2 regions of the Allobosea sp. GW822-FHT03F07 genome follow, and region 2 is predicted to be linked to the other one. Evidence: predicted binding sites of a transcription regulator. Region 2 holds the regulator's gene; the other holds the start of a gene.
The links. Region 2 encodes LexA, which represses DNA repair genes until DNA is damaged. Its sites were predicted from a motif close to TGTTCNNNNTGTGTTCNG; they were not measured.
Positions count from the first base shown of each region.

Region 1: a site for LexA is predicted at 11,930-11,947, ahead of ssb (single-stranded DNA-binding protein). Genes of this name have one in related genera too.

Region 1 covers NZ_JBXAND010000005.1:248,918-263,821, reverse strand. The annotation lists gene AC1RMY_RS16825 (DUF262 domain-containing protein) at 1-230, opposite strand, end outside; gene uvrA (excinuclease ABC subunit UvrA) at 382-3,357, opposite strand; gene AC1RMY_RS16815 (autotransporter outer membrane beta-barrel domain-containing protein) at 3,881-6,583, shown strand; gene AC1RMY_RS16810 (hypothetical protein) at 6,851-7,057, opposite strand; gene AC1RMY_RS16805 (pyridoxal-phosphate-dependent aminotransferase family protein) at 8,568-9,746, opposite strand; gene AC1RMY_RS16800 (MFS transporter) at 9,983-11,212, shown strand; gene AC1RMY_RS16795 (DinB family protein) at 11,296-11,859, shown strand; gene ssb (single-stranded DNA-binding protein) at 12,032-12,559, shown strand; gene AC1RMY_RS16785 (ABC transporter substrate-binding protein) at 12,925-14,511, shown strand; gene AC1RMY_RS16780 (VOC family protein) at 14,669-14,904, opposite strand, start outside.
Region 2 covers NZ_JBXAND010000002.1:346,195-361,098, forward strand. The annotation lists gene trpD (anthranilate phosphoribosyltransferase) at 1-407, shown strand, start outside; gene trpC (indole-3-glycerol phosphate synthase TrpC) at 415-1,257, shown strand; gene moaC (cyclic pyranopterin monophosphate synthase MoaC) at 1,254-1,751, shown strand; gene AC1RMY_RS10215 (molybdopterin molybdotransferase MoeA) at 1,751-2,962, shown strand; gene lexA (transcriptional repressor LexA) at 3,074-3,811, shown strand; gene AC1RMY_RS10225 (ComEC/Rec2 family competence protein) at 3,805-6,081, opposite strand; gene gltX (glutamate--tRNA ligase) at 6,272-7,690, shown strand; gene gltA (citrate synthase) at 7,967-9,256, shown strand; gene AC1RMY_RS10240 (Bug family tripartite tricarboxylate transporter substrate binding protein) at 9,403-10,392, shown strand; gene lpxB (lipid-A-disaccharide synthase) at 10,423-11,595, opposite strand; gene AC1RMY_RS10250 (LpxI family protein) at 11,592-12,431, opposite strand; gene lpxA (acyl-ACP--UDP-N-acetylglucosamine O-acyltransferase) at 12,455-13,264, opposite strand; gene fabZ (3-hydroxyacyl-ACP dehydratase FabZ) at 13,317-13,775, opposite strand; gene lpxD (UDP-3-O-(3-hydroxymyristoyl)glucosamine N-acyltransferase) at 13,891-14,904, opposite strand, start outside.

The DNA of each region.
Region 1 (14,904 bases), on a different contig from region 2:
CGCCTTTGGTAGCCGGGATCCGTATCAATAAGTTCTTTGTCAGGTCTGAGAGCGTGCTGAAGATAATCAAGTTGATAATCCTTGGTTTCTCTAACGACTCTCAGTTGGCTTTTTGCATATTTTTCAGCCGGATCGATAATGTTTTGAAGAGCGTCCCCGGGGTCGCTATTTTCTTCTTCCGCAAACCAAGATTCTACATCGTCAGTAGTGAAATTTTTTCGACTATTCATTTTCTGCCCGCTAGACGATTTTAATCTTCGATTGGCGCGATTGTGCTCAGCTTCCTTTATGAATCAAGGTGTGCATTATGTCGAGGCACTAGCGGAAAGTCGCGGAGATTATCTCTGGCCGCTTCTCCGCATTCGAAATCGCGCCTATGCGCTACTCCGCCGCCTGCTGCACCTTCCCCTTCTTGATCGGCCGCCGCTCCAGCACCTCCTTGAGGAACCGTGCGGTATGCCCCTTGCCGATGCGCACGATGTCCTCCGGCGTGCCCTGCGCCACCACCTCGCCGCCGCCGTCGCCGCCTTCGGGGCCCATGTCGATCACCCAGTCGGCGGTCTTCACCACCTCGAGATTGTGCTCGATCACCACCACCGAATTGCCCTGGTCGACCAGCTCGTGCAGCACCTCCATCAGCTTGGCGACGTCGTGGAAATGCAGGCCGGTGGTCGGCTCGTCGAGGATGTAGAGGGTGCGGCCGGTGGCGCGCTTGGAGAGCTCCTTGGAGAGCTTGACGCGCTGGGCCTCGCCGCCCGACAGCGTCGTCGCCTGCTGGCCGACCTTGACGTAGTCGAGCCCGACGCGATGCAGCGTCTCCATCTTGTCGCGGATCGAGGGCACGGCCTTGAACAGGATCTTGGCCTCCTCGACGGACATGTCGAGCACGTCGGCGATCGACTTGTCGCGGTATTTCACTTCAAGAGTCTCGCGGTCGTAGCGCTTGCCCTTGCAGACGTCGCAGGTGACGTAGACATCCGGCAGGAAGTGCATCTCGATCTTGAGCAAACCGTCGCCCTGGCAGGCCTCGCAGCGGCCGCCCTTGACGTTGAAGCTGAAGCGGCCCGGGCCATAGCCGCGCGCCTTGGCCTCGGGCAGGCCGGCGAACCATTCGCGGATCGGCGTGAAGGCGCCGGTATAGGTCGCCGGGTTCGAGCGCGGCGTGCGGCCGATCGGCGACTGGTCGATGTCGATGACCTTGTCGAGCAGCTCCATGCCCTCGACACGGTCATGCGGGGCAGGGTGCTCGATCGAGCCGTTGAGCTTGCGGGCGACGGCCTTGTAGAGCGTGTCGATGACGAGGGTCGACTTGCCGCCGCCGGAGACGCCGGTGATGCAGGTGAACATCCCCAAGGGGATCTCGACATCGACGGATTTGAGGTTGTTGCCGCGTGCGCCGACGATCTTGAGCGAGCGGCCCTTCTGCGCCTTGCGGCGCTTCGAGGGCACCGCGACCGACAGCTCGCCGGTGAGGTATTTGCCGGTCAGCGAAGCCGGGTTGTCGAGGATCTGCTGCGGCGTGCCCTGGGCGACGATCTCGCCGCCATGGATGCCGGCGCCGGGGCCGACATCGACGACATAGTCGGCGGTGAGGATCGCGTCCTCGTCATGCTCGACGACGATGACGGTGTTGCCGAGGTCGCGCAGGCGTCGAAGCGTGCCGAGCAGGCGCTCATTGTCGCGCTGGTGCAGGCCGATCGAGGGCTCGTCCAGCACATAGAGCACGCCGGTGAGGCCGGAGCCGATCTGGCTGGCTAGCCGGATGCGCTGGCTCTCGCCGCCGGACAAAGTGCCGGAGGCGCGGGCCAGCGTCAGGTATTCGAGGCCGACATCGAGCAGGAAGGTCAGCCGGTCGCGGATCTCCTTGAGGATGCGCGGGGCGATCTCGTTCTGCTTCTTCGACAGGCGGGCGGGCAGGGCGGAGACCCATTCCAGCGCGTCCTTGACCGAGAGCCGGGAGATCTCGCCGATATGGCGGCCGTCGATCTTCACCGCCAGCGCCTCGGGCTTGAGGCGATAGCCCGAGCAGGCGGCGCAGGGCGTCTCGGACATGAAGCGGCCGATCTCCTCGCGGGCCCAGTCCGACTCCGTCTCCTTCCAGCGCCGCTCCATATTGGTGATGACGCCCTCGAAGGGCTTCCGCACCTCATAGGCGCGCAGGCCGTCATTGTAGGCCATGCGGACAGCTTCCGTGCCCGTACCGAACAGGATCGCCTTGCGCGCCGTCTCGGGCAGTTCGGACCAGGGCTTGGTCATCGAGAAGCCGAAATGCTTCGCCAGCGATTCCAGCGTCTGGCCGTAATAGGGCGAGGTCGACTTGGCCCAGGGGGCGATCGCGCCCTTCTTCAGCGTCAGCGAGCCGTCCGGCACGATCATGTCCGGGTCGATCCGCATCTCGTGGCCGAGGCCGTCGCAGGCCGGGCAGGCGCCGAAGGGGTTGTTGAACGAGAACAGCCGGGGCTCGATCTCGGGGATGGTGAAGCCTGAGACCGGGCAGGCGAATTTCGAGGAGAAGGTGATGCGCCTGGCCTCGCCGTTCTCCTGCTTCTCGTCGGCATATTCGAAGACGGCGATGCCGTCGGTCAGCTCCAGCGCCTGCTCCAGCGAGTCCGACAGGCGGGCGCCGAGATCGGGCCTGATCACAATGCGATCGACGACGACGTCGATGTCATGCTTGAACTTCTTGTCGAGCGTCGGGGCGTCCGGAATCTCGACGAACTCGCCATTGACCTTGACGCGCTGGAAGCCGCGCTTGAGCCAGTCGGCCATCTCCTTGCGGAACTCGCCCTTGCGGCCGCGCACGACCGGCGCGAGCAAATAGCCGCGTGTCTTCTCGGGCAACTCGGTGAGCCGGTCGACCATCTGCTGCACGGTCTGGCTCTCGATCGGCAAGCCGGTCGCGGGCGAATAGGGGATGCCGGCGCGCGCCCAGAGCAGGCGCATATAGTCGTGGATCTCGGTGACGGTGCCGACGGTCGAGCGCGGGTTCTTCGAGGTCGTCTTCTGCTCGATCGAGATCGCCGGCGAGAGCCCGTCGATCTGGTCGACATCGGGCTTCTGCATCATCTCGAGGAACTGGCGGGCATAGGCCGAGAGGCTCTCGACATAGCGGCGCTGGCCCTCGGCATAGATCGTGTCGAAGGCCAGCGAGGACTTGCCCGAGCCCGAAAGGCCCGTGAACACCACCAGCTTGTCGCGCGGGATGGCGAGATCGACGTTCTTGAGATTGTGCTCGCGCGCGCCGCGCACGGAAATGACGCGCGAATCCGTCTTGCGGGCCTCGTCGAACATCGCCTCCAGCGAGGCGGCCTGATCGGCGAGCGAGGTCTTAGCGACGCTTGAGGGCTTGCGAGCCATGGGGCGGTCCGGTTGTGGTGAAGCGGTACAGATAGGGCAAAAGCCGGACCATACCAGCCCAGAGCCTTCGCGGCAGCCATGACTACCACGCAGCGTCGCGATCATGAGGCCTTCGTGCCGCGCGTGCTGACAGGGGATGGCAGGAGCGGCGAGGGCGCCGACGGGGCCGGAGTGCGAACGAGGCGGGCATGCTGGCGCTCGGTCTCGGCTTGTGTGCGCCGGCCATGGTCTGCGAGCTGCTGGCGGGCGTCAGCTGCGCCGCTCTCGCCATGGCAAGCTGCGACTGTCACAAGACTGTAATATATCATTCCGCAACGTTACATCCTTCCGTAACGTTTCGTTGGCTCTACTGCGAATCGGCCCTTGAGACGGCCAGGCGAATCCCGCACAATCAACCACTCAGACTGGCCTGCTTCTCCGAGGAGAAACCCCGATGACAGCACACGCAGGTTGGGGCATTGAGGCCATAAGATATACCAGAAAAGCGAGGCTTCTTGCAGGCTCATCCTGCGCTGCGCTCGCCATGGTCAGCGTGTTGTCGGCGCCGGCGATAGCCGCAACCTACTATGTCAGCAGCGCGGCGGAGCTGGTCAACGCCGTCAACGCCGCGAATGCGGGCGCGGATGCGAGCGCGACGATCATCGTGACCCAGAGCTTCGCGATCTCCGGCCAGTTGCCGACCCCCACCAAGCCGATCACGCTCGATACGCAGGGCTTCACCATCACCGGCGGCTTGGTCAGCTTCGGCGTCCTGCACACCAACGGCAACCTGCTGACCCTTTCAGGCGATTTCCGCGGCGCCGATAATGCGGGCGTCGGCGGCACGGGGTTCAACCAGACCAGCGCGGTGACCGCGAGCACGATCACCAATAACGGCACGATCACGGGCGGGACCAGCACGGGAAATAGCGGCGGTACTGGCCTCAGCCTGGCGGGGCTGACCACCTTCACCAATTACGGGACGATTGCGGGCGGAACGAGCAGCGCCGCGGGCTCCGGCGGCGGCACGGGCGCCCAGGTCAGGCGCGGTTCGTCATTGACCAATTACGGCACCATCCAGGGCGGCGACAACACCGGCGGCTTCGGCGGCGGCGTCGGCATCGACCTCGGGGGGCCCGGCACTCTCGCCACCTTGACCAATCACGGGACGATCCGTGGCGGCTCCGGCGCGGGCAATGGCAGTGGCGCCCTGAGCTCGGGCGCGGGCGTGTTCCTGCGCAATGGCGCCGGGCAGATCGTCAATACCGGCACGATCGAAGGCGCCAGCGGAGCGGCCGCGATCATGAGCAATTCCGCGACGCTCGCGATCGAGATCGTCAATAGCGGCACGATCCGCGCCGGCGCGGGGGCGACCGAAGCGATCGGCTGGACATCCGGCATCACGCCGACGACCGCTTCGCTCACCTTGGAGCTGCAGGCCGGCTCGGTGATCGGAGGCAATGTCATCGCCAACCAGGCCGGCAGCGACGACACGCTGCGCCTCGGCGGCAGCGACAACTGGTCGCTCGACGGCGGCATCGGCAGCAGCTCGCAATACCGCGATTTCGACAAGCTCGAGAAGACGGGCTCGAGCACCTGGACGATCACCGGCAGCGGCGATTTCTCCGGCTCGACCACCGTCGCGCAGGGCACGCTGGTGGTGAACGGCTCGCTGTCGGGCTCGGCAGTGACGGTCCAGTCCGGTGCGACGCTCGGCGGCAGCGGCACGGTGGGGGCGACCACGCTCCTGACCGGAAGCCGGATCGCGCCCGGCAACTCGATCGGCACGCTCACCATCAACGGCGCCTATGTGCAGGCGGCGGGAACCATCTATCAGGTCGAGCTGGACCCCGCGACGACGACCTCCGACCTCATCCGGGTGAACGGCACGGCCACGCTGGCGAGCGGCGCCGGGCTTTCCGTGATCAACTACACGGGCGCGCCCTACGTCGCCGGCCAGCGCTTCACCATCCTGACCTCGACCGGGCTGACCGGGAGCTATGGCCTCGGCGACCAGGTCCTGACGCCATTCCTCAATCTGCGCGACGCCTATGACGCGACCAATGCCTATCTGACGGTGATCCAGACCAGGACCGCGGGCAGCATCGGCACCACGCCGAACGAGACGGAAACCGGCAAGGGCGTGGACAGCCTGCCCACCAGCAATCCGGTTCAGAGCGGCGTGCTCAATCAGGCGAGCATCGATGCGGCCCGGGGGGCGCTGAATCAGCTTTCGGGTGAATTCCACGCCTCGGCCAGGACGGCGCTGATCGACGAGAGCTGGCTCTTACGCGCCGCCGTCAATGACCGGCTGCGCTCCGCCTTCGGCAGTGTCGGTGCCGCGCCGATGGCGACCCTGAACTATGGCTTCACGGCCGACCTTGCCCCGAGCGTGAAGGGGCCAATGCCAACGCCGCGAACCGACCGCTTCGCGGTCTGGGGCCAGGGCTATGGCTCATGGGGCAGGACGGGCAGCGACGGCAACGCCAGCAAGCTGACGCGCTCCACCGGCGGCCTTCTGCTCGGCGCCGATGCGGCCGTCTTCGATAACCTGCGCTTCGGCATCATCACCGGCTACAGCCGCAGCGAGTTCGACGTGAACAGCCGGAGCTCCTCGGGCGAGAGTGACAATTATCATCTCGGCCTCTATGGCGGCGGCCAGTGGGGTGCGCTGAGCCTGCGCACCGGCGCGAGCTATACCTGGCACGACCTTGAGACCCGCCGCGCCGTGACCTCTGCTTTCCTCGGCAGCAACCCGCGCGCCGACTACGACGCCGGCACGGCCCAGATCTTCGGCGAACTCGGCTACCGGATCGACCTCGGCCGCGTCGCGCTCGAACCCTTCGCCGGCTTGGCCTACGTCAATCTTCACACTGACGGCTTCACCGAGACTGGCAGCGCGACGGCATTGACCGGCCGCGGTGACGATACCGGCATCGGCTATTCGACGCTGGGCCTGCGCGCCTCGACCAGCCTGGCGTGGCAGGGCATGGATCTGACGCTGCGCGGCGGGCTGGCCTGGCGCCATGCCTTCGGCGATGTCGATCCGAAGGCGACGCTCGCCTTCGCCGGCTCCAGCGCCTTCACGGTCGCGGGCCTGCCGATCGCCGGCGATGCGGCGCTCGTCGAGGCCGGGCTCGATGTCGCCATCAGCCAAACCGCCTCACTCGGCCTGTCCTATACCGGCCAGCTCGCCCAAGACGCGCAGGACCACGCCTTCAAGGGCGTGCTGGCGGTCAGGTTCTGAACCGCAAAGCGGTCGGTCCGGTCGTCCGCTAAAGGGGCGGAAGCGGACGCTCAAGGCGCTTCAGGCACAGCGCCAGGGTGCCGGCGCCGTTTCGTTGGTGGGTTGACGATCGTGCTGCTTGCGATCCTGCTCGACCGGATGGCGAGGAGCGTGCTGACGAGGCATTGAGGTTTGAGGCGATCGAAGCAACCGCCCTGTCATTCCGGGCCCTTCACTGCCGAAGTCCCGGATCGAGGCCGTATCCCGTCGAAGAAGTCTGCCTTCCGCTCAGACCGCCTCGGCTCGGCAGGCGCTTTTCGCCAGCTCGCCGAGCTGTTTGATCAGCAGGCGGCCCGTCAGCTGATTGCAATCATATCCCTCGCCGTGAAGCCGCTTCCGTATCTCCCGGACGTCCTCGCAGCCCCCTGAGCGCGCCAACTCGTAGGCTCTCTCGAGAGTCGTCTTGTCTTGGTTCAGCTGGTTGGAAAAGCGCATGGTCACCATCCGAGGTACCTATTGAAGCGGGTATGGCCAACTGCACCAAATGCAAGCATCTCGACATATCGAAGCCTCGTACGAAAGTTGTTGGGTAGCTGATGTTGGAACAGCCACGCCAAGGCATCTTCCGGGTCGATCCAGATGAATGTGAGGGCATTTCCCTCGGCCAAGCACCGTTCGGCTACAGCCGACGCATTCGCGTGCCAGGTGTCGTAATCGGCTAAGCCCTCTCCACGGTCGTCAGCCAGCGCTGCGAGCTTTGCGAAACCGTCGCGTTCGTAACATGGGATGGCGGCCGTGTACGCTTTAGGTTCGGGGCTCATTCTAAAGCCGACCATACGCGCGAAACGCGAAAACGGAGGGAGCTAACCGCCCAGATAGGGGTGTCGGCAAGGTTTGGAGTACGCGCCTTATATCGGCGACTGTCCATTGGATTCTTTGATCGGCGAACGACACTTGGCAGGGTGTTGCAGCCTGGGTCGATGATTTGTCCGCCAGGTCTGACGCATACGCTCCTTGCTATTCGTGCGAATAGGGCGCCTTATGCGACGCTACTTTTGCGTGCTGCCCTCCCGTCCGAGCGGTTTTCGGCCGGCAATCAAAATTGAGATCATCATGAAATCTGGCCACGGCAGGTTAATTCTGCGCGACGGTACAGACATTCCGATCGGATATTCCCTTCTACGTTCTGAATCTACCAACGGATGTCGCGGCATTCTCATAGGCCAAATTCGATCGGTCGATTGGAGCTGCTTCCTCGAGCCCATCCGAATTGCCTTGGACAATGGCCGCGCGTTCGCTGCGCATGTCGTCACCCACTCCGAACGTCATGTCGTGTTCGTCACAAGCCTCGGCCAACTCATATCCCGGCCGAAACGTCGATTGCCGCGCCGGAGAGGACGTCCGTTGGCTGTCGCGCAATAGAGTTTTCAGACGGCCAGAGCCCTTCTACGTTGCCATCAGGAAAGAAACGCCATGCTTGTCGGCATTGGCTCAATAATTCTACGCAGTGGTCGGAGATTGCCTGTCAAATACGAGTTTGGCAGTCATCCGGACCATCTTTGGGTCGGGTACTTGATCCTCGATGTGGCGCGGATCGATCCAAGCGAGTTCTCTGACAAAGTGCTCCTTCATTGCGATGGTGGGTCAGCTGTCGAGCTTGCCGTAACCGGCTGGACAGATCAGTGCATGGCCGTTGTCGGGCGCCCGTTACCGGAGCTCGACTGGGCCGCGTAAATGCGCGGGCGCACTGCTAGCGATTTTGCTCGATAGGATGGCGAGGCGCACACCGACCCAGCCTCGTGAGCATTCACGGCAATGGGATCGTGCCGACACTCCTGGGCGTGCGAAGCATGAGCCCGGAACCCATCAACACGACAATCCATCCCTGAATCTCTGGAGAGGGCGGGCCTTCCCGTCACGGCCTGTGTTGATGGCTTTCGGGCTCGGACCTTTGGACTGCTCCGGAATGAAGGCATGTTTCGCTGCAGAAGCGTGCTTTCCGAACTCAAACCGCCTCGCTCAGGCAGGCGATCGCCGCCGCGACGCCGCCCGCGCCATGCGGAATGCTCTTGGCCTGAAGCGCCATCTCGACCGAGCCCAGCGTCGCCAGCAGGGTCGCTGCGCTGAAATGGCCCATATGGGCGATGCGGAAGGCCTTGCCGGTATAATCGCCGATGCCGAGGCCGAGCGAGACGCCGCAGACGTCGCGGGCGAAATCGGTGATCGTCGCGGTCTCGAAGCCCTCGACCAGGATCGTCGTGACCGAAGGCGAGCGCTGCTCCGGCTCCGGCACGCTGAATTGCAGCGCCTGCCCGGTCGACCAGGTCTCGACGGCGGCGTGGGTCGCGCGGGCGAGCCCGGCATGGCGCTGCCAGACCGCCTCCAGGCCCTCCTCGAAGATCATGTCGAAGGCGGCGCGCAGGCCGAAGAGCAGATGCTCGGGCGCCGTGCCGCAATGCTTCATATAGGCCAGCGTGTTCATCCGGCCGGACCAGTCCCAGTAGCCGGTGCGCATATTGGCGTGGGTGTGGGCAGCCAGCGCCCTCGGATTGGCCGCGACGACGGCGAGACCGGGCGAGGACATCAGCCCCTTCTGCGAGGCGGACATGGCGACGTCGATGCCCCACGCATCCATCTCGAAAGGCATGCAGCCGACCGAGGCGACGCCGTCGACCATGAACAGGGCAGGGTGGCCGGCGGCATCGATCGCGCGGCGGATCGCGGGGATGTCGTTGACCACGCCCGAGGCGGTGTCGACCTGCACGACCATCACGGCCTTGATCGAATGGGTCGTATCGGCACGCAAGCGCGCCTCGACCGCGGCCGGATCGACGGCGGCGCGCCAGCTTCCGGCCAGGACCTCGGTGTCGGCGCCCATGAAGCGGGCCATCTCGCCCCAGCCGATGGCGAAGCGCCCGCTCGCCAGTACGAGGACCTTGTCGCCGCGGGACAGGACATTGCTCAGCGCGGCCTCCCAGCCGCCATGGCCGTTGGCGGCGTAGACGAAGGTCTCGCCTTCCGTGCGGAAGATGCGCTTGAGATCGGCCAGGATCGACTCGGTCAGCCCGACGATCGATGGCGCGCTGAGCTCCTCGGCCGGGCGCATCATCGCCTGCAGCACGCGGTCGGGAATATTGGTCGGCCCTGGCATGGCCAGGATCGGCCGGCCGTTGGCGAAGCTCATGGAACAGGAATCCTCGTTGGACCGCTCGGTCATAGCCGGCGGGGCTGATCCGAGGCCTTAGCGACAGAGCGGGCCGGCAGGCAAGGGTTCGGGCGCCTTCCGGCCATGACAATTCTTTGAGAAGTGCATGCCTTTCGCCAATGCATGACGTCCCTGCATGATTTCGGCTGGCGTCGCGCTTCGTCCGGGTCCAATCCGTTTGCCAGCCAAGCAAGAAGCCAGACGAAGCGCCGGACATGACGATCAGCACAGCCGCCAGCTCCTCCACCCCCCTTGCCCGCAGCGCCGCGATGCCGGTCCTGATCGCGCTCAGCGCCACGCACCTCCTCAACGACATGATGCAGTCGCTGATCCCGGCGATCTATCCGATCATCAAGACGGCCTATGGGCTGGATTTCGGGCAGATCGGGCTGATCACGCTGACCTTCCAGATCACCGCCTCGCTGTTCCAGCCGCTGGTCGGCGCCTATACCGACAAGAACCCGATGCCCTATTCGATGGTGGCGGGCATGGGCTTCACGCTGGCCGGCCTGATCGGGCTGGCCTATGCCGGCAGCTATCCGCTGCTGCTGCTCTCGGCTGGCTGCGTCGGGCTCGGCTCCTCGATCTTTCACCCGGAAGCGACGCGCATGGCGCGAGCTGCCTCAGGCGGCCGGCACGGGCTGGCGCAGGGCATCTTCCAGGTTGGCGGCCAGACCGGCGGGGCGCTCGGGCCGCTGCTCGCCGCCTTCATCATCGTGCCGCGCGGACAGCAGAGCCTCGCCTGGTTCTCGGCCGCGGCGCTGGTCGCGATGATGGTGATGATGTGGACCGCCGGGCGCTTCGCCGAGCTGCAGCGGCTGCACGCCTCGGCTCCCGCGGCGAAGACGGGCGTGGCCGCCGCGGCGGTTCCGGCGCGTTCGGCCGCTGCCGTCGGCTTCGCCGTGACGATCCTGGTGATCCTGCTGTTCTCGAAGAATGCCTATTCGCAGAGCTTCAGCTCGTTCTACACCTTCTACCTGATCGGCAAGTTCGGCGTCTCGGTGCAGCTCTCGCAGGTGATGCTGTTCCTGTTCCTGGCCTCGTCGGCGGCAGGCGCATTGTTCGGCGGCATGCTCGGCGACCGGATCGGCCGCAACAAGATCATCTGGTTCTCGATCCTCGGCGCGCTGCCCTTCACGCTCGCGCTGCCCTTCGCCGACCTGTTCTGGACCGGCGTGCTGACGATCGTGATCAACCTGATCATGTCGAGCGCCTTCGCCGCGATCCTGATCTACGCGATGGAGCTGATGCCCGGCCGGATCGGGCTGGTCGGCGGGCTGTTCTATGGGCTCTCCTTCGGGCTCGGCGGCGTCGCGGCGGCGATGCTGGGCGAACTCGCCGACCGGATTGGCATCGGGGCGGTCTACAGCATCTGCTCATTCTTGCCGGCGATCGGGCTGCTCGCCTGGTTCCTGCCGAAGATCAGCGAGGAGCGGCACGGGTAGACGATAGCGAGCGCAGCGCCGCTCCTGCCGCGATCCGTCCCGCCCGGCCGTGATACCATGCGCGCGTCGAGGAGGTGACGGCGATGGATGAACTGCGCCCCTTCCGGGCGATGGCCTATAATAATCTCTGGGCCAATCACCGGTTGCTGAGCGCCTGCGCCGGGCTGTCGCAGGAGGATTTCATCGCGCCGCGCACTGGCTTCTTCCCGAGCCTGCGCGCGACGCTCAACCACATCCTGATCATCGACCATTTCTATGTCGACGCCATGGAAGGCGGCACGCTCGGGCCGGCGGCCTGGGCCGACCAGGAGCCCTGCTCTACGTTGCCAGCCCTCAAGGCCGCGCAGGAGCAGGTGGACCGGCGCCTGATCGCGGTCGTCGAGGCGGGGGATCTCGAGCGCATCGTCGAGGTGCATCGGCGGGTGAGGGTGCAGCGCGAGCGGCTCGACCGCTTGCTGCTGCACCTGTTCCAGCATCAGGTGCATCATCGCGGCCAGGCGCACGCCATGCTCAGCGGGACGCCGGTCGCGCCGCCGCAGCTCGACGAGTTTTTCTCCGCCGGCGAGGCGCCGCTGAGAGCCGAGGAGTTCGCGGCGCTCGGCCTGACGGAAGCCACGATCTGGGGCGAGGATGAAGACCGGCCCTGAGCCTGCGACCGGCGCGGGAGCCGACTCCGGCGTGCCGAGACGAATTCCGGGGACAACGCCCCGAATGCTCTTGAACAAAACGAGAACATCATTGATAGTGCGCCTACAGGCCGGTAGGGTCCGGCTCCGGTCGGAAAGCCGGTTTCGATGTGCGCAGGAAATGGAGCCTCTCATGGCTGGTAGCGTCAACAAGGTCATTCTGGTCGGCAATCTCGGTCGCGATCCCGAGGTCCGGCGGCTCGGCTCGGGCGAGCCGGTCGTAAATCTGCGCATCGCGACCTCCGAAACCTGGCGCGACAAGCAGTCGGGCGAGAAGAAGGAGCGCACCGAGTGGCACTCGGTCGTGATCTTCAACGAGAACCTCGCCAAGGTCGCCGAGCAGTATCTGAAGAAGGGCTCGAAGGTTTACATCGAGGGCCAGCTCCAGACCCGCAAATGGCAGGACCAGTCGGGCGTCGAGAAGTACACGACCGAAATCGTGCTACAGCGCTTCCGCGGCGAGCTGACCATCCTCGACAGCCGCGGGCAGGGCGGCTCGGACGAATATGGCGAGGGCGGCGGCATGATGGAGGACCGCTCCTCGGGTTCCTCCTTTGGACGCTCCGGCCCGCAGGGCGGCGGCTCGCGCCAGCCGGCGATGGCGGGTGGCGGGGGCGGGCGCTCGTCCTCGAGCCATCTCGACGACGACATCCCGTTCTAGCGCCTGTACAGCAGGTTCTGCTGGTTTTTGCGCGGAACCCGCGCGGCCATCCCGGGCTTGCCCCGGGATCCACTCCGGAACGCTTCCGATCGGGCTTCAGGCATGGATCCCGGATCTCCGCTTCGCTGCGTCCGGGATGACCCGCGCAGTTGTCGGAAGGGAGCTGCGCCTTCGGCGCGGTCGCGCGAAGTGCCCTCATGGGCCGCCCGTAAAGTTGTACGGCGTCGTGCCGGCTTCACCGGTGCGGCGCGGTTCGCATGTGTGAACCGGGTTCCCAGACGGTTTGGGCTGGCACACGGCTTGCGATACCCTGCGTCATTGTGGGGCCTGCCTCAGCCAAGGCCTCCGGTCACAGGGAGGCCAAGATGACGACACGGCGCGGATTTCTGGCGGGCGGCGCGGCGGCGCTGACGCTTTCGGCCCCGCGGCTCGCGGAGGCGGCCGACGCGAAGGTCTTGAAGTTCGTACCGCAGGCCGATCTCGCGGTCGTCGATCCGATCTGGACGACGGCGACGGTCACGCGCAACCACGCCTTCATGGTCTACGACACGCTGTTCGGGCAGGACGCGGCCTACAAGGCGCAGCCGCAGATGGCGGAGGGCGCGGTCGCCGATGCCGACGGCAAGGCCTGGACGATCAAGCTGCGCGAGGGGCTGAAATTCCATGACGGCGCGCCCGTCCTGGCGCGCGACTGTGTCGCCAGCCTGACGCGCTGGGGCAAGCGCGATTCCTTCGGCCAGACCTTGTTCGCGCTGACCGACGAGCTTTCAGCCGTCGACGACAGGACGCTGCGTTTTCGCCTGAAGAAGCCCTTCCCGCTGCTGCCCGATGCGCTCGCCAAGATGACGGCCTTCATGCCGGTGATCATGCCCGAGCGCCTGGCAGCGACCGACGCCTTCACCCAGGTCACCGAGGTCGTCGGCAGCGGGCCGTTCCGCTTCGTCGCGGCCGAACGCCAATCCGGCAGCCGCGCCATCTACGAGAAATTCGCGGGCTATGTTCCGCGCAGCGACGGCCAGCCGGGCCGCACCGCGGGGCCCAAGCTCGTCCATTTCGACCGGGTCGAATGGCACACGCTGCCCGACCCTTCGACCGCGGCCGCTGCGCTGCAGAGCGGCGAGATCGACTGGGTCGAGCAGCCCTTGCCGGATTTGGTGCCGGTGCTGGCGCGCAATCCGGCGATCGAGGTCGCCGTCAAGGAGACGACGGGCGCGGTGGCCATCATGCGGATGAACCATCTGCATCCGCCCTTCGACAATCCGGCGATCCGCCGCGCCATGCTGCTGGCGATCGACCAGGCCGAATTCATGGAAGCGGTCGGCGGGCCCGACAAGACCCTCTGGCGCACCGGCGTCGGCGTCTTCCCGCCGGGCACGCCGATGGCGAGCGATGCCGGCATGGAGGTGCTGAACAGCCCGCGCGATGTCGGGCGCGTCAAGCAGGCTCTGGCGGCGGCCGGCTACAACGGCGAGAAGGTCGTGCTGCTCGGCGTCACCGATCTCGCCAATCTCAAGGCCGAATGCGAGGTCGCCGGCGAGATGCTGAAGCGCATCGGCATGAATGTCGACTATCAGAGCATGGATTGGGGCACGGTGGTCGCGCGGCGCGCCAAGAAGGAGCCGCCGTCGCAGGGCGGCTGGAACTGCTTCTTCACCGGCTGGAATGGGCTCGACATGTTCGACCCCGTCGGCCATCTCTCGCTGCGCGGCAATGGCGCCAATGCCTGGCCGGGCTGGCCGGTGGCGCCGAAGATCGAGGCGCTGCGCGACGCCTGGATCGAGGCGCCCGATCTCGCCGCCCAGCAGCGCATCGCGGCCGACATCCAACGCCAAGTCTTCGAGGACGTGCCCTATGCGCCGCTCGGCCAGTATTTCCAGCCGACGGCCTATCGCAAGACGCTGACGGGAGTACTGCCGAGCTTCCCGACCTTCTGGAACGTCAGGCGGGTTTGAGGCGGGCGCCTGATCAACCCGTGCCGTCATTCCGGACGCAGCGAAGCGGAGGCCCGGAATCCATCGGAGGGCAACGCACTCCACGATGGATTCCGGATCGGCGCCGCTGACGCCGCTTGTCCGGAATGACGGAGAGGGGGGATATCCAGGCGCTTGCTCACCCCGCCGCTGCGCGTTCCAGCGCGGCGATGTCGAGCTTGATCATCTGCATCATCGCCTGCATGACGCGGCTCGCCGTCGCGGTGTCGGAATGCGTCAGCAATTCGATCAGGCGGCCCGGCGTGATCTGCCAGGATACGCCGAATTTGTCCTTCAGCCAGCCGCAGGCGATCGGCTTGCCGCCATCGGCGGTGAGCCTGTCCCAATAATGGTCGACCTCGTCCTGCGTGTCGC
Region 2 (14,904 bases):
CGATGGTGCGCGTGCTCGCGAGCCTCGGCTCGACGCGGATCTGGGCCGTGCACGGTTCCGACGGGCTCGACGAGATCACCACCACAGGCCCGACGCGCGTCGTCTCGCTGGAGGGCGGCAAGATCGAGAGCTTCTCGATCAGCCCCGACGATGTCGGCCTTCCCCGCGCCCGTCCGGAAGATCTGCGCGGCGGCGAGCCGGCCCAGAACGCGGCGGCGCTGCGGGCCGTGCTCGACGGCGAGAAGACGGCCTTCCGCGACATCGCCGCCTTCAATGCCGCGGCCGCGCTGCTCGTCGCCGGAAAGGCCGGCGACCTGCGCGACGGGCTGGCGCAGGCGGTGGCCGCGCTCGATTCCGGCAAGGCCAAGGCGACGCTGGCTGCGCTCGTCGCCAGCTCGAACGCGTGAGGCGGCCATGACCGACATCCTCGCCAGGATCGAAGAATACAAGCGCCGGGAGATCGCCGCCGCCAAGCAGGCGATCCCGCCCGCCCAGATTGAGGAACTGGCCCGCTCCGCCGCCCGGCCGATCGGCTTCGCCGACGCGCTCGCCGCCAAGACCGCGCAGAGACGTCCGGCGCTGATCGCCGAGATCAAGAAGGCGAGCCCTTCCAAGGGGCTGATCCGCACCGATTTCGATCCGCCTTCACTTGGCCGCGCCTATGCCTCCGGCGGGGCCGCCTGCATTTCCGTGCTGACGGACGGGCCGTCCTTCCAGGGGCAACCGGAATTCCTGACACGCGCGCGCGCCGCCTCCGGCCTGCCGGCGCTGCGCAAGGACTTCCTCTACGACCCCTACCAGGTCTTCGAGGCGCGGGCCTGGGGCGCCGACTGCATCCTGATCATCATGGCCGGCGTCGACGACGCCACCGCGCGCGATCTCGAAGCGACGGCGTTCGATCTCGGCATGGACGTGCTGATCGAGGTCCATGACGAAGCCGAGCTCGACCGGGCGCTTTCTCTCAAAAGCCGCCTGCTCGGCATCAACAATCGCGATCTGCGCGACTTCAAGGTCGACCTCGCCGTGACCGAGCGGCTGGCGCCGCGCGTGCCGGCCGAGCGCATGCTGATCAGCGAGAGCGGCATCTTCACTCATGCCGACATCGTCAGGCTGAACGGCGTCGGGGTCGGCGCCTTCCTCGTCGGCGAGAGCCTGATGCGGCAGGCAGACGTCGCCGCAGCGACGCGCGAACTGCTGACCGGTACATCGCTCGAAGGCAAGTCGCTCGAAGGCAAGCCGCAGGACAGCGCCGCGTGACCGGCCTCAGCCATCTCGACGCGCAGGGCCAGGCCCATATGGTCGATGTCGGCGACAAGGCCGAGACCTCGCGCATCGCGATCGCCGAAGGCTGCGTCGTGATGCAGCCGCAGACGCTGGCGATCGTGCGCGCCGGCGACGCCAAGAAGGGCGACGTGCTCGGCACCGCCCGGCTCGCCGGCATCATGGCCGCCAAGAAGACGCATGAGCTGATCCCGCTCTGCCACCCGCTGCTCATCAGCAAGGTTGCGGTCGATCTCGAACTGGACGAAGCCCTGCCCGGCGTGCGGGTGCGCGCCGAGGTCAAGATGAAGGGCCAGACCGGCGTCGAGATGGAGGCGCTCACCGCCGTCGGCGTCGCCTGCCTGACCGTCTACGACATGGTCAAGGCGGCAGACCGCGCGATGCGGATCGAGAATATCCGGCTCGTCCACAAATCGGGCGGAAAATCAGGCACGTTCGACGCCGGCAGCAGCGCCGGGGAGAGCACCTGATGGCCCTGACGCCGGTCCCGGTCGCGCTTAAGGCGCTGCTCGACAGCGTGCCGGCGACGACGCCGACCGAGACCCTGGCGCTGGCGCAATGCGCCGGTCGCGTGCTGGCGGCCGACGTCACGGCATTGCGCACGCAGCCGCCCTTCGCCAATTCCGCGATGGACGGCTACGCCGCGCGAGCCGAAGATCTCGCACCCGGCAGCGACCTGCGCGTCATCGGCGAATCCGCCGCGGGGCGCTCCTTCGCGGGCGTGGTCGGACGAGGTGAGGCGGTGCGGATCTTCACCGGCGCGCCGATCCCGGACGGCGCCGATACGATCCTGATCCAGGAGAATGCCGACGGCATCGGCTCGGCGACGATCCGCGTCCGCGAGGGTGCGCCGAAGGGCAAGTTCGTGCGCCCGGCCGGGCTCGACTTCACGACCGGAGACGTTCTGCTACCGGCGGGCCGCCGGCTCGACAGCGCGGCGCTCGGCCTCGCCGCCGCCGCCGGGCACCCGAACCTGCCCGTTCGCCGCAAGCCGCTGGTCGCGATCCTCGCGACGGGCGACGAACTGGTCCTGCCGGGCGAAACCGTGGGCCCCGACCAGATCGTCGCCTCCAACAGCTTCTCGCTCGCCGCGATCGTCGAGCAGGCCGGCGCGAGCGCGCTCGATCTCGGCATCGCCCGCGACAACCATCCCGATCTCGCCGCGCGGATCGGACGCGCGCAGGAAGCCGGCGCGGATGTGCTGATCACGCTCGGCGGCGCCTCGGTCGGCGCGCACGACCTCGTCCAGGAGGCGCTGAAACGGGCCGGGATGGCGCTCGGCTTCTGGAAGATCGCGATGCGGCCGGGCAAGCCGATGATGACCGGGCGGCTCGGCCAGATGGTCGCGGTCGGGCTGCCGGGCAACCCGGTCTCGTCGATCGTCTGCGGCCATCTCTTCGTCGTGCCCCTGATCGAGGCGCTGCTCGGCATGCCCGAGCCCGAGCGGGACCGCAGCGAGCCCGGCATCCTCGGCCGCGACATGCCGGCCAATGACGAGCGCGAGGATTATCTGCGCTCCGACCTCGCGCTGACCGAGGCCGGTTGGCAGGCGACCCCGTTCGACCGGCAGGATTCCTCCATGCTCGGCCTGCTGGCCCGGGCGCAGGCGCTGGCGATCCGCCCCGCCTTCGCCGAGCCGGCAAAGAAAGGCGATCCCTGCCGGATCATCCGCCTGCGCTGAGTTGACCTTGGGCGAGCACCTGCTTGCGGAACACAACACGAACGGGTATGGTGTTCGTGATTTGTTTCGAATCTGCGCCAAGAGCAGATCATCATCGCGCCGGCGGGGACCATGCTGACACGCAAACAGGCCGAACTGCTTCGCTTCATCCATGAACGCCTGCGTGAAAGCGGCGTGCCTCCCTCTTTCGACGAGATGAAGGACGCGCTCGACCTGCGGTCCAAATCCGGCATCCACCGCCTTATCATGGCGCTGGAGGAGCGCGGCTTCATCCGCCGCCTGCCGAACCGGGCGCGGGCGCTGGAGGTCATCAAGCTGCCGGAGGGCAGCGGAGCCGGCGGGCAACCGCGCGGGCGCTTCAATCCATCGGTGGTCCAGGGCGGGCTCGGCAAGGATGGCGCGCCCGGCAAAGAAGGCGTTCTCGGCAAGCCGCGGCCGGTGGAGGGCGCCTCGGATGATGGGCGCGGCACGATTTCGATCCCTGTGATGGGCCGCATAGCCGCAGGCACGCCGATCTCGGCAATCCAGAGCCGCAGCCACAGCGTCGCGTTGCCTGCCGACATGCTGGGCGGCGGCGAGCATTTCGCGCTCGAGGTTCGCGGCGACTCGATGGTGGATGCCGGCATCCTCGACGGCGATACCGTCGTTATCCGCAAGCAGGACACCGCCAATACCGGCGACATCATCGTCGCGCTGATCGACGACGAGGAGGCGACGCTGAAGCGGCTGCGCAAGCGTGGATCCTCGATCGCGCTGGAAGCGGCCAATCCGGCCTATGAGACACGCGTGCTCGGCCCGGACCGGGTCAAGATCCAGGGCCGGCTGGTTAACCTGATGCGGCGCTACTGAAGTCGCTCAGGCTCGGCGGCGTCGTCCGCCGACGGCGGAACGGCAATACCTGCTGGGTCAGGTCTGGCCGATGTCGGCTGCGTGGCTGCGGCCTTGCGGTTCCAGGGACGCTCGCTCCCGGCCTGCTCGGAAGCGTGGCTGCGCCAATCCCCGCCCCGGCGAACGAGCGCCGTCGCTCCGTCCCGGATCAAGGCCGTGCGGTCGATCAGCTTCGCGGCGCAGGGGGCGGTCCAGGGGATCGGCGTGACGACGAGGTCGGCGCGACGGCAATCCTCGATGATGGCGAGCCTGTCGCGGGCATAGGCAATGCTGCGGCCGTCCTTCGTCAGGATGACACAGCCCTGCGGGTCGCAGGCCGCGCCCTGCCGCAGAGCGGCATCGTCGGGGTTACGGCCGTCGCCATCGGCGGTCAGCCATTGCTGCAGGACGAAGCGGCTGGGCTTGCCGGCGACGATCAGCAGGTCGTCCTTGCCGCGCACGGCGATGCCGGAGCCGTCGCGCTCGATCAGGATTTCGGGGCGCCCGGGCTTCGCCGCGACGGCGACGCCCGCGACGAGCGGCAGGATCGCGAGCAGCCGCAACTTCGTCGTCCAGAGCGCGATCCAGAGCAGCGATGCCGCAAAGCAGGCCAGCGCGGCGGGTCCGAAGGCGGCGATGACGAGCGTGGAATGCTCGATGGTCGCGACCCAATGCGCGAGCTTGAGCACGACCTCGGAGGCCGCACCCATCAGCCACCAGGCCGGCGCATCGAGCCCGAACGGATAGGCGAGCACGCCGAAGACCGCTGCCGGCATCACACAGAGCGAGACGAAGGGCAGCGCCAGCGCGTTACCGAGCAGGCCGAAGGGATTGAAGGTCTGGAAGTGATAAGCGCCGAAGGGCGCGGTCGCAGCCGTCGCCAGCAGCGTCGTGACGACGATGCCGGTCGCGGCGATCCAGAGCGGCCGCACGGGCCAGGGCAGCGTGGGAGGCGGCTGCGGCCGGTCGCGATTCTCCCAGCGCTCGGCGAAGGCGATCAGGGCGGCGACGGCACCGAAGGACATCTGGAAGCTCGGCCCGAGCAGCGCCTCCGGCTCGCGCAGCAGCACGATGATCGCGGCCAGCGCGAGGTTGCGCATGCTGAGCGCCGGCCGGTCGACCAGGATCGCGCCGAGCATGACAAGCGTCATGATCAGCGAGCGGACCGTCGCGACCTCCGCGCCCGAGAAGACGCAGTAGGCGATGGCGCCGATCATCGCCGCGACGGCGGCCATCTTCTTGACGGGCCAGCGCAGGGCGAGCGTCTGCGAGAGGGCCAGGAGCGCCCGGACCAGCCAGAAGATCGTGCCGGCGGCGAGCACCATGTGGAGGCCCGAGATCGAGACGATGTGATAGATGCCCGCGGCACGAAGATCGGTGTTCGTCGTCTCCGTGATCAGGCCGCGCTTGCCAGTAACGAGCGCCGCCGCCATCGCGCCGGCCTGGCCGCCGGCGATCTCGGCGATGCGCCGCGTCAATGCGTTGCGAGCCCGGTCGATCGTCGCCGCCAGTACGAGTTCGCTCGGTGGGGGCCGAGGCGGTGGTGAAAGCACGATCTTGCCGGGAATACTGCCGACGGCGCCCAGCCCGCGGAAGAAGGCGTCGCGCCCGAAGTCGTAGCCGCCGGGGCGCGCCGGGCCGGGGGGCGGCAGGAGCCGCGCCACGGCCGAGATGTGATCGCCCGGCGAGACCTCGCCGCTACGGACATTGACGCGCACCCGCTTCGGCCAGCGCTCGGGTTCGAGTCCGGCAAGGGCCGTGACCAGGATGACAAGGCGTGCGCCGGCATCGCGCGCTTCGACCGCCTCGACAAAGCCGCTGAGCTGGCCGATGCGGGGGCGGTCGAGGATAGGGCCGGCAACAGTGGCGGTGCGCCAGGTCGCCGCGGCGAAGCCGGCAAAGACAGCGGCGAGGCCGATGCAGATCAGCATGGCGTGCCGCCTCAATCGCAGGCAGACAGCGCCGGTGCTCGCCAGCAGGAATCCCGTCAGCGGGGCCCAGAGCGCCGGCTCCCGGTCGGCGGCGAAGTAGAGCAGGATGCCGGCTCCCATGATCACCGGCAGCCAGAGGAACAGCCGGCGGCGCTCGGCCTCGCGCGAGCAGGCGGCCAGGAAGCGCCGCCGCCAATCCACGAGAATCGATTTCAGGCTGGCCTCGCCGAGCACAAGACCAGGCAGACGCGATTGCAGGATACCCGCGCGCGCGCCGCGCGCCTGTGCTGGCCGACCCTCCCCTGGCAGCCCCCGCTGCATCCAGCGTTCCCCAGCCCGCCCCGCCCCGCGCCGGCTGCGATCTTGCGCTTAACGCGGGCGGCCAGAGCATGTTACAGGGGCCGCGCCGGATGTCATGTCCGTCCGGCGCGCGCCGGCATCCGGCTCGCCGTTTTTCCTCCCCGTCTCGATCTGGGCCGTCCACCTGCGCCCAGCCGGAGCTTTGCCTTTCATGAGCGATGCCGTCGTCACGCGCTTTGCGCCCTCGCCCACCGGCTTCCTGCATATCGGCGGCGGGCGCACTGCCCTGTTCAACTGGCTGTATGCGCGCCATACCGGCGGCAAGATGCTGCTGCGGATCGAAGACACCGATCGTGAACGCTCGACCGACGCCGCGATCGGCGCGATCCTCGACGGGCTGAAATGGCTCGGCCTCGATTGGGACGGCGACACCGTCTACCAGTTCGCCCGCGCCGAGCGGCATCGCGAAGTCGCGCACCAGATGTTGGCGGCCGGCACGGCCTATTACTGCTACGCGACCCCGGCCGAACTCGACGAGATGCGCGAGCAGGCCAAGGCGGCTGGCAAGCCGATGCGCTATGACGGGCGCTGGCGCGACCGCGACCCGGCGACCGCGCCGGCCGACGTCAAGCCGGTGATCCGGCTGCGCGCCGCCCAGACCGGCGAGACCGTCGTCGAGGACGAGGTACAGGGCCGAGTCGTCTGGCAGAACGAGAATCTCGACGACCTCGTGCTGCTGCGCTCCGACGGCAACCCGACCTATATGCTGGCCGTCGTCGTCGACGACCACGACATGGGCGTGACCCATGTCATCCGCGGCGACGACCACCTGACCAACGCGGCGCGGCAGACCCAGATCTACCAGGCGCTCGGCTGGAAGGTGCCCAGCATGTCGCATATCCCGCTGATCCATGGTCCGGACGGCGCGAAGCTGTCGAAGCGCCATGGCGCGCTCGGCGTCGATGCCTATCGCTCGATGGGCTATCTGCCGGTGGCGCTGCGCAACTACCTTCTGCGGCTCGGCTGGAGCCATGGCGACCAGGAGATCTTCTCGACGCAGGAGATGATCGAGCTGTTCAACCTGTCCTCGATCGGCCGGTCGGCGGCGCGCTTCGACTACGCCAAGCTGGAGAGCCTGAACGGCCTCTATATGCGCCAGTCGGAGGATCGCGATCTGCTGGAGGCACTCAAGGTGATCCTGCCCGAGATCGGCCCGCCGCGCGGCGTGCCCGCGGAGCTGTCGCCGGAGCTGGAGGCGAAATTCCTCGCCGCCATGCCCGGCCTCAAGGAGCGGGCCAAAACGCTGGTCGAACTGCTCGACAGTGCCTACTACCTCTATGCCGCGCGACCGCTGCAGCTCGACGCCAAGGCGGCCGCCCTGCTCGATGAGGCGGCAAAGCAGCGCCTGCCTGGCCTCGCCGAGATGCTTTCGGCCGTGAACGACTGGTCCGTCGCGGCGCTGGAGGCGGCCGTGCGCGGCTTTGCGGAGACGAACGGGCTGAAGCTCGGACAGGCCGCGCAGCCCCTGCGCGCCGCCCTGACCGGACGCGCGATGTCGCCCGGATTGTTCGACGTGATGGCGGTGCTCGGGCGCGAGGAGACGCTGGCGCGGCTCGCCGACCAGGCATGAGCCGGGGGCTCGGTCGACCGTCTTTCGGCTCGGTTGAACAGCTCCCGCAAATGGTCTAGTGACGCGACGTGTGGCCTGCTCCGGCGCCAGCCGGATCGGGCACAAATATTGCTTGAAAATCAGTCGGATGAACCGCCCCTTCAACCTCCCCGCCGATGCCCCGACACGACGTTGTCATGTCGGGACGGCCTGATGACGGGAAGGCCTCATGACAACCGGGGACGGACCGAGCGGGACGACGACTGAACAGCAGCGAGCCTGAAAGGATCGGTATCGATGAGCGGAACCACCAGCCAGCTTCAGGTCGACGGCAAGACCGTCGACATGGCGATCAAGACGGGTTCGATCGGCCCGTCCGTCATCGACATCGGCAAGCTCTACGCCCAGACGGGCATGTTCACCTATGATCCCGGCTTCACCTCGACGGCGAGCTGCGAGTCGCAGATCACCTATATCGACGGCGACGAGGGCGTGCTGCTCTATCGCGGCTATCCGATCGAGCAGCTCGCCGAGCATGGCGACTTCCTCGAGACCTGCTACCTGCTGCTGGAAGGCGAACTGCCGACCGCCGCGCAGAAGGCCGATTTCGACTATCGCGTGACGCGCCACACCATGGTGCACGAGCAGATGGCCCGCTTCTTCCAGGGCTTCCGCCGCGACGCGCATCCGATGGCCGTCATGGTCGGCTCGATTGGCGCGATGTCGGCGTTCTATCACGACTCGACCGACATCTCCGATCCGCATCAGCGCATGGTCGCCTCGATGCGCATGATCGCGAAGATGCCGACGCTGGCGGCGATGGCCTACAAATATACGGTCGGTCAGCCCTTCGTGTACCCGCTGAACTCGCTCGACTACACCTCGAACTTCCTGCGGATGTGCTTCGCGGTGCCGGCCGAGGAGTATAAGGTCAACCCGGTGCTCTCGCGCGCGCTCGACCGCATCTTCATCCTGCATGCCGACCACGAGCAGAACGCCTCGACCTCAACGGTCCGGCTTGCGGGCTCGTCGGGCGCCAATCCCTTCGCCTGCATCGCGGCGGGCACGGCCTGCCTGTGGGGGCCCGCCCATGGCGGCGCCAACGAAGCCGCGCTGAAGATGCTCGAGGAGATCGGTTCGGTCGAGAACATCCCGAAATACATCGCCAAGGCCAAGGACAAGAACGACCCGTTCCGCCTGATGGGCTTCGGCCACCGCGTCTACAAGAATTACGATCCGCGCGCCAAGATCATGCAGAAAACCACGCATGAGGTGCTGAACGAGCTCGGGATCAAGGATGATCCGCTGCTCGACGTCGCGATCGAGCTCGAGCGCATCGCGCTGTCGGACCCGTACTTCATCGAGAAGAAGCTCTATCCGAACATCGACTTCTATTCGGGCATCACCCTGAAGGCGATGGGCTTCCCCACCTCGATGTTCACGGCGCTGTTCGCGCTGGCTCGCACCGTCGGCTGGATCGCGCAGTGGAAGGAGATGATCGAGGACCCGTCCCAGCGCATCGGCCGTCCGCGCCAGCTCTATACCGGCGCCCCGCAGCGCGAGTACACGCCGATCGGCCGCCGCTGAAGCGCGCAGCCAAGCACTGGCTCCCAAACAGGGCGCGACGGCTTGCCGTCGCGCCCTTATTGTTTCAGATGATTGATATGATGGCCGGCAATGACGGCGCCTCGTATCGCGCTAAACTCGAAAAAAGCAATCTGGAGGATAAACGCTTGTCGCAGTCCCATGATCTCAACCGGCGCGGCTTTCTGGCCGGCGCCACCGCGCTGACGCTGACCGGCGGACAGACTCAGGCGCAAGTCGCCTTCCCGACCCGGCCGATCAACCTGATCGTTCCATTCGCCGCCGGCGGCTCGACCGACATCGTCGCGCGCCTCGTCGGACAGAAGATGACGGAGCTTCTCGGCCAGTCGGTGGTGATCGAGAACCGCGCCGGCGCCGGGGGCAATGTCGGCTCGACCGCCGTCGCCCGCGCGACGCCGGACGGATACACCATCCTGATGGGCACGATCTCGACCCATGCGCTGAACCCCGCGATCCTGAAGACCGTGACCTTCGACCCGGTCAAGGATTTCACGCCGATCTCGCTGCTCGCGCTCGTGCCGAACGTCATGGTCGTGCATCCGAGCTTTCCGGCCAAGACGGTCCAGGAGGTCATCGCGGTGCTCAAAGCCGATCCGGGCAAGTACTCCTACGCCTCGTCGGGCGTCGGCACGCCGCTGCACCTCTCGGGCGAGCTGTTCAAGTCGCTCGGCGGCGTGCAGATGAACCATGTGCCCTATCGCGGCGCGGGGCCGGCTCTGAACGACGTCGTCGCCGGCGCGGTGCCGATCATGTTCGACAACCTGCCCTCCTCGGCCCAATTCATCCGCAGCGGCCAGCTGCGCGCCATCGGCGTGACCACCAAGGAGCGGGTCTCATCCTTCCCGGACCTGCCCACGATCGCCGAAGGTGGCCTGGCCGGCTACGAGACCTATACCTGGAACGCGCTGTTCGGACCGGCCAAGATGCCGGCCGACATCGTCGCCAAGCTCAACAAGGCCGCCAATGACGCGCTGAAGGACGAGGGCGTGAAAAAGCGCCTCGAAGACGTCAGCGCCGTGATCGTCGGCTCGACGCCGGACGCGCTGGGCGAGCACGTCAAGATCGAGGTGGCGAAATGGTTCCCGATCGCCAAGGCCTCGGGCGCCGCGCTGGAGTGAGGCGCCGCCTTTCCCGCAGGTCGGCGCCGGCTATTCCGGTCTGCCTGCGGCCAGCGCCAACGCGGCCTCAACCGCGTTGGCAGCCGGGCTCGCCCCGGCCGAACGCATGATCGTCTCGACCTCGGCGAAGCCGTCGAGCTGCCGCTGGCGCTCCGGCCCGTCTGTGAGGGCCGCAAGGAGGTGTCCGCTCAACGCCTCAGCCGTCGCATCATCCTGGATGAATTCCGGCACGGCGCTACGCCCGAGGATCAGATTAGGCAGGATCACGCTCGGTAGCTTGATCAGGCGGCGCGCGATGGCAGCCTCCCATCCGGCGCCGCGATAGGCCGCAACCGTCGGCACCTGCGCCAGCGCGAGTTCGAGCGTCACCGTACCCGATGCCGCCAGCGCCGCCCGCGCCTTGCGGAAGGCCGCGAGCTTTTCCGCTTCGCCGACGACGATTTCGGGTCGGACAGGCCAGGACGCTGCTGCCTGTGCGATCTCCTCGCGCAGATGCGCCACCGCCGGCAGTACGAAGCGCGCGCCCGGCGCGGCCGCGGCGACCCGCGCGATCGCCTCGCCGAAGACCGGCATCAGATGGCGGATTTCCGAGCGGCGGCTGCCGGGCAGGACCAGCAGCACAGGCGCCTCAGCATCCGCCCGAATACGCGCCTCGGCGCTGTCGGGCCTGAGTTCGGACAGGCGTTCGATCAGCGGATGGCCGACATAGACCGTCTTCGGCCCATGCAGTCGCTCCAACGCCGCCGGCTCGAAGGGCAGCAGCGCCAGGATGCGGTCGATATGCGGCGCCATCCGGCGAGCCCGACCAGAACGCCAGGCCCAGACGCTCGGGCAGACCCAATGGGCGATCGGAATCGTGGGTGCCCGGGCGCGCACCTTCTTCGCGACACGCAGGCAGAAGTCCGGCGCGTCGACCGTCAGCAGAAGATCGGGCGCGAAGGCCGTGACGCCTCGGGCGGCGTCGTTCATCCGGCGCAGCAGCAGGGGCAGGCGCGCGACCACGGGGCCGAAGCCCATCACCGCGATATCGGCCTGGGGAAAGAGCGGTACGAGGCCGGCGGCGATCAGTCCCTCGCCGCCGACGCCGCTGATTGCGAGTTCGCGGTCACCGAGGCGCTGCCGGAGACTGTCGAGAAAGCGCAGGGCCAGCGCGTCGCCGGAGGCCTCGCCCGCAATGACCGCAAGGCGAAAGGGGCGGCTCACGAGGCGACGCCCTCGACGAACAAGCCCGACTGGTCGGCGAGTTTGCCGAGACCTGCGGCATCACCGACCAGGACGCGCCGAGCCCGCAAGCCAATGCCCGAGAGGCCGGCGGCCGCGACGTTGCGCAAGGTTTCCGCTCCGATCGCCGGCATGTCGACCCGCAGATCCTGGCCGTCCTTCGGCGCCTTCACCAGAACGCCGTCGCCCTTGGCGAGGCGCAGGCGGCCGGACGAGACCAGTTCGCCGACACGGCGGATCATGGCGTCCGTGCCTTCGGCGGCCTCGATCGCGATGACACGGTGATCGGCCAGGATCGCCGCCTGGCCGACATCGAAAGGGGACAGCGCCGCCAGGAGCTGGAAGCCGCGCGTCATCAGGTCCCTCTGCACAGGCGTCGCCGCCTTGCGACCGAGGGGGCCGAGCGGAGCCGTCATCTGCGGCGCGACATCGGCCGGACCGTGGACAGAGAAGCCCTGCCCCTCGAAGAATGTGACGACGCCGCGAAGCAGGTGGTCGTCGCCGCCGCGAAAGGCGCGGGCGAAATGCGGTAGGTATTTCAGCGTCGAGGCTTCCGGCCGCAACGCGCCGAAACTCGGCCGCGGCAGGCTGCCGATGAGGACGAGGTCGAGGATGTCACGCCGGCGCAGATCCTCCAGCAAGCGGCCGAGCTGACCGAGGCGGTAGCTCTGGAGATCGACCGTGCCGAAGGCTGCGGGAACGGCCGCACCCTCGAGCGCGGCGATGAAGACGGGCCGGCCGCCGGCCGCCGCCAGGCTGGCGAGCCGGGGCGGAAAGTCGCCGGCGCCCGCGATGATCGCGAGCGGCCTGTCGTTCAAGGCCGCAACTGCCTGATCAGCACTCACCGATCCGGCGCGTTGACGTCACGAGGGATGCAGATCGCACGCTCGCCGCCGTCCCGGATGAAGTCGAGGATCTCGTGGATCAGCGGATGCGAGGCGAATTCGCTGGCGACGTCCTCGACGCGCTCCGACAAGGTGCCCTCATCGGCAAAGAGCAGGCGATAGGCGCGGCGCAGTTCATGGATCTGCTCGCGCGAGAACTCGCGGCGACGCAGGCCGACGAGATTGAGACCGGCGAGGTGGGCCGGATTATCCCGCACGAGGCCGAACGGAATGACGTCGTTCAGCACACCGGCGCCGCCACCGATAAAGGCGTGATCGCCGACACGGATGAATTGCTGCAGGCCCGTGCCGCCGCCGACGATCACGAAATTGCCGACCGTGACATGCCCCGCGCACATGACGTTGTTGGAGAAGATGACGTTGTTGCCGATATGGCTGTCATGCCCGACATGCGAATTCGCCAGAAAGAAGCAGCGATCGCCGACAGTGGTTTCCATGCCCCCGCCCTCGGTGCCGGGGTTCATCGTCACGCCTTCGCGAATCTTGCAATCGACGCCGATCGTCAGGGTCGAGGGCTCCCCCTTGTACTTCACGTCCTGCGGCGGATGGCCGATCGAGGCGAAGGGATAGATGCTGGTCCTGGCGCCGATCGTCGTGCGTCCGGCAACCGCAACGTGGCTGACCAACTCGACGCCGTCGCCGAGCACGACATCGGGGCCGACCGTGCAGAACGGGCCAATCTTTACGCCCTCGCCCAGCCGCGCGGCGGGATCGACGACCGACATGGGGTGGATGCTGGGACTCATGACCGGATGCTCACGGAAGAAACCGTCCTGCTCTTGCGGATGATCATCGCGATCAGATGACCATCGCCGACAATTCGGCTTCGGCGACGAGCGCGCCATCGACGCGGGCCTCGCCGCGGTAGAACCAGATGTTGCGCTTGCGCGCCAGCTTGGTCAGGTGGAAGCGCAGCGTGTCGCCGGGGCCGACCGGCTTGCGGAACTTGGCCTTGTCGATCGTGGTGAAGAGCACGCTGCGGACGGCGGCATCTTCTGCGCCACGCGCACTGACGACCAGCACCCCAGCCGTCTGCGCCATCGCCTCGATCATCAATACGCCCGGGAAAACCGGCCTGTCCGGAAAATGCCCGGTGAACTGAGGCTCGTTGACGGTGACGTTCTTGATGCCGATGCCGGATTCGTCACCGTTCATCTCGATAACGCGATCGACGAGCAGAAAAGGATAGCGGTGCGGAATGCAGGCCATGATCTTCTGGATGTCGGCCACACCCAGCGTCGTCGTCGCCTCGATCATCGTTTCGTCTCTCCCGTGCGGGCCGTCCGTGAGGCCGCATCATCAATCCGTTTCTAGCCGCGCGACGGCGGGAGGCCAAGCCAGGGCTGGCCGATCGAAAAGCCCGCGCGGCCGCTCAGCCTTCGGTGCGACCCTTGCCGCGATTGGCGACCAGCGACTTGAGCAGCGCGCTCTCGCGCGCCCAGCTCAAGGCCGGCTGGGCGGGATAGCCGCCATAGCGCGCGCCCCGCGGAATATCGCCGGCCACGCCGCTTTGCGCCGCGACCTGCGCGCCCATACCGACCGTCAGATGGCCGGCAAGACCGACCTGACCGCCCAGGACAACGAAATCCTCCAGCGTCGACGAGCCGGCGATGCCGACCTGCGAGACGATGACGCAATGCCGCCCGATCACGACGTTGTGGCCGATCTGGACGAGGTTATCGATCTTGGTGCCCTCGCCGATCACGGTATCGCGGCTGGCACCCCGGTCGATGCAGGTATTGGCGCCGATCTCGACGTCGTCCTGCACGATGACGCGCCCAATCTGCGGGACCTTCATGTGACCGCGCGGGCTCATGGCGAAGCCGAACCCGTCCTGCCCGATGCGGGCGCCGGGATGGATGATGACGCGGTTGCCGATGAGCGCGGCCTGCAGCGTACAGCCGGCCCCGATCGAGCAGTTGCGGCCGATGCGGACCTGCGGGCCGATGACGGCATGGGAGGCGACCACGGTCCCCGAGCCGATCTCGGCACCGGGGCCGATGACAGCGCCCGGATCGACCGTGACGCCGGCCTCAAGAACGGCCGTGGCATGAACGAAGGCGCCGGGCGCCACGCCCTGCGAGCCGAAGATCGAGCCGGGCTTCAATGCGGAGGGGAAGAAGCGGGCCAGGACCTTGGCGAAGGCGTGATAGGGCGCGGGCGAGACCAGCGCGACCGTCCCTGCAGGCACACGCTCGGCGAAACGCGGCGAGACCAGACACAACCCGGCGCCCGTCGCGGCAAGCGCGTCGGTGTATTTCGGATTGTCCATATAGGCGATGTCGGCCGGGCCGGCATTCTCGAGCGCCGCGGCGCCGGTGAGCCGGCGCGTCGGATCGACGCCCTCAGGCAGCGTCGCTCCCGAAATGGCAGCGACCTCGCCGAA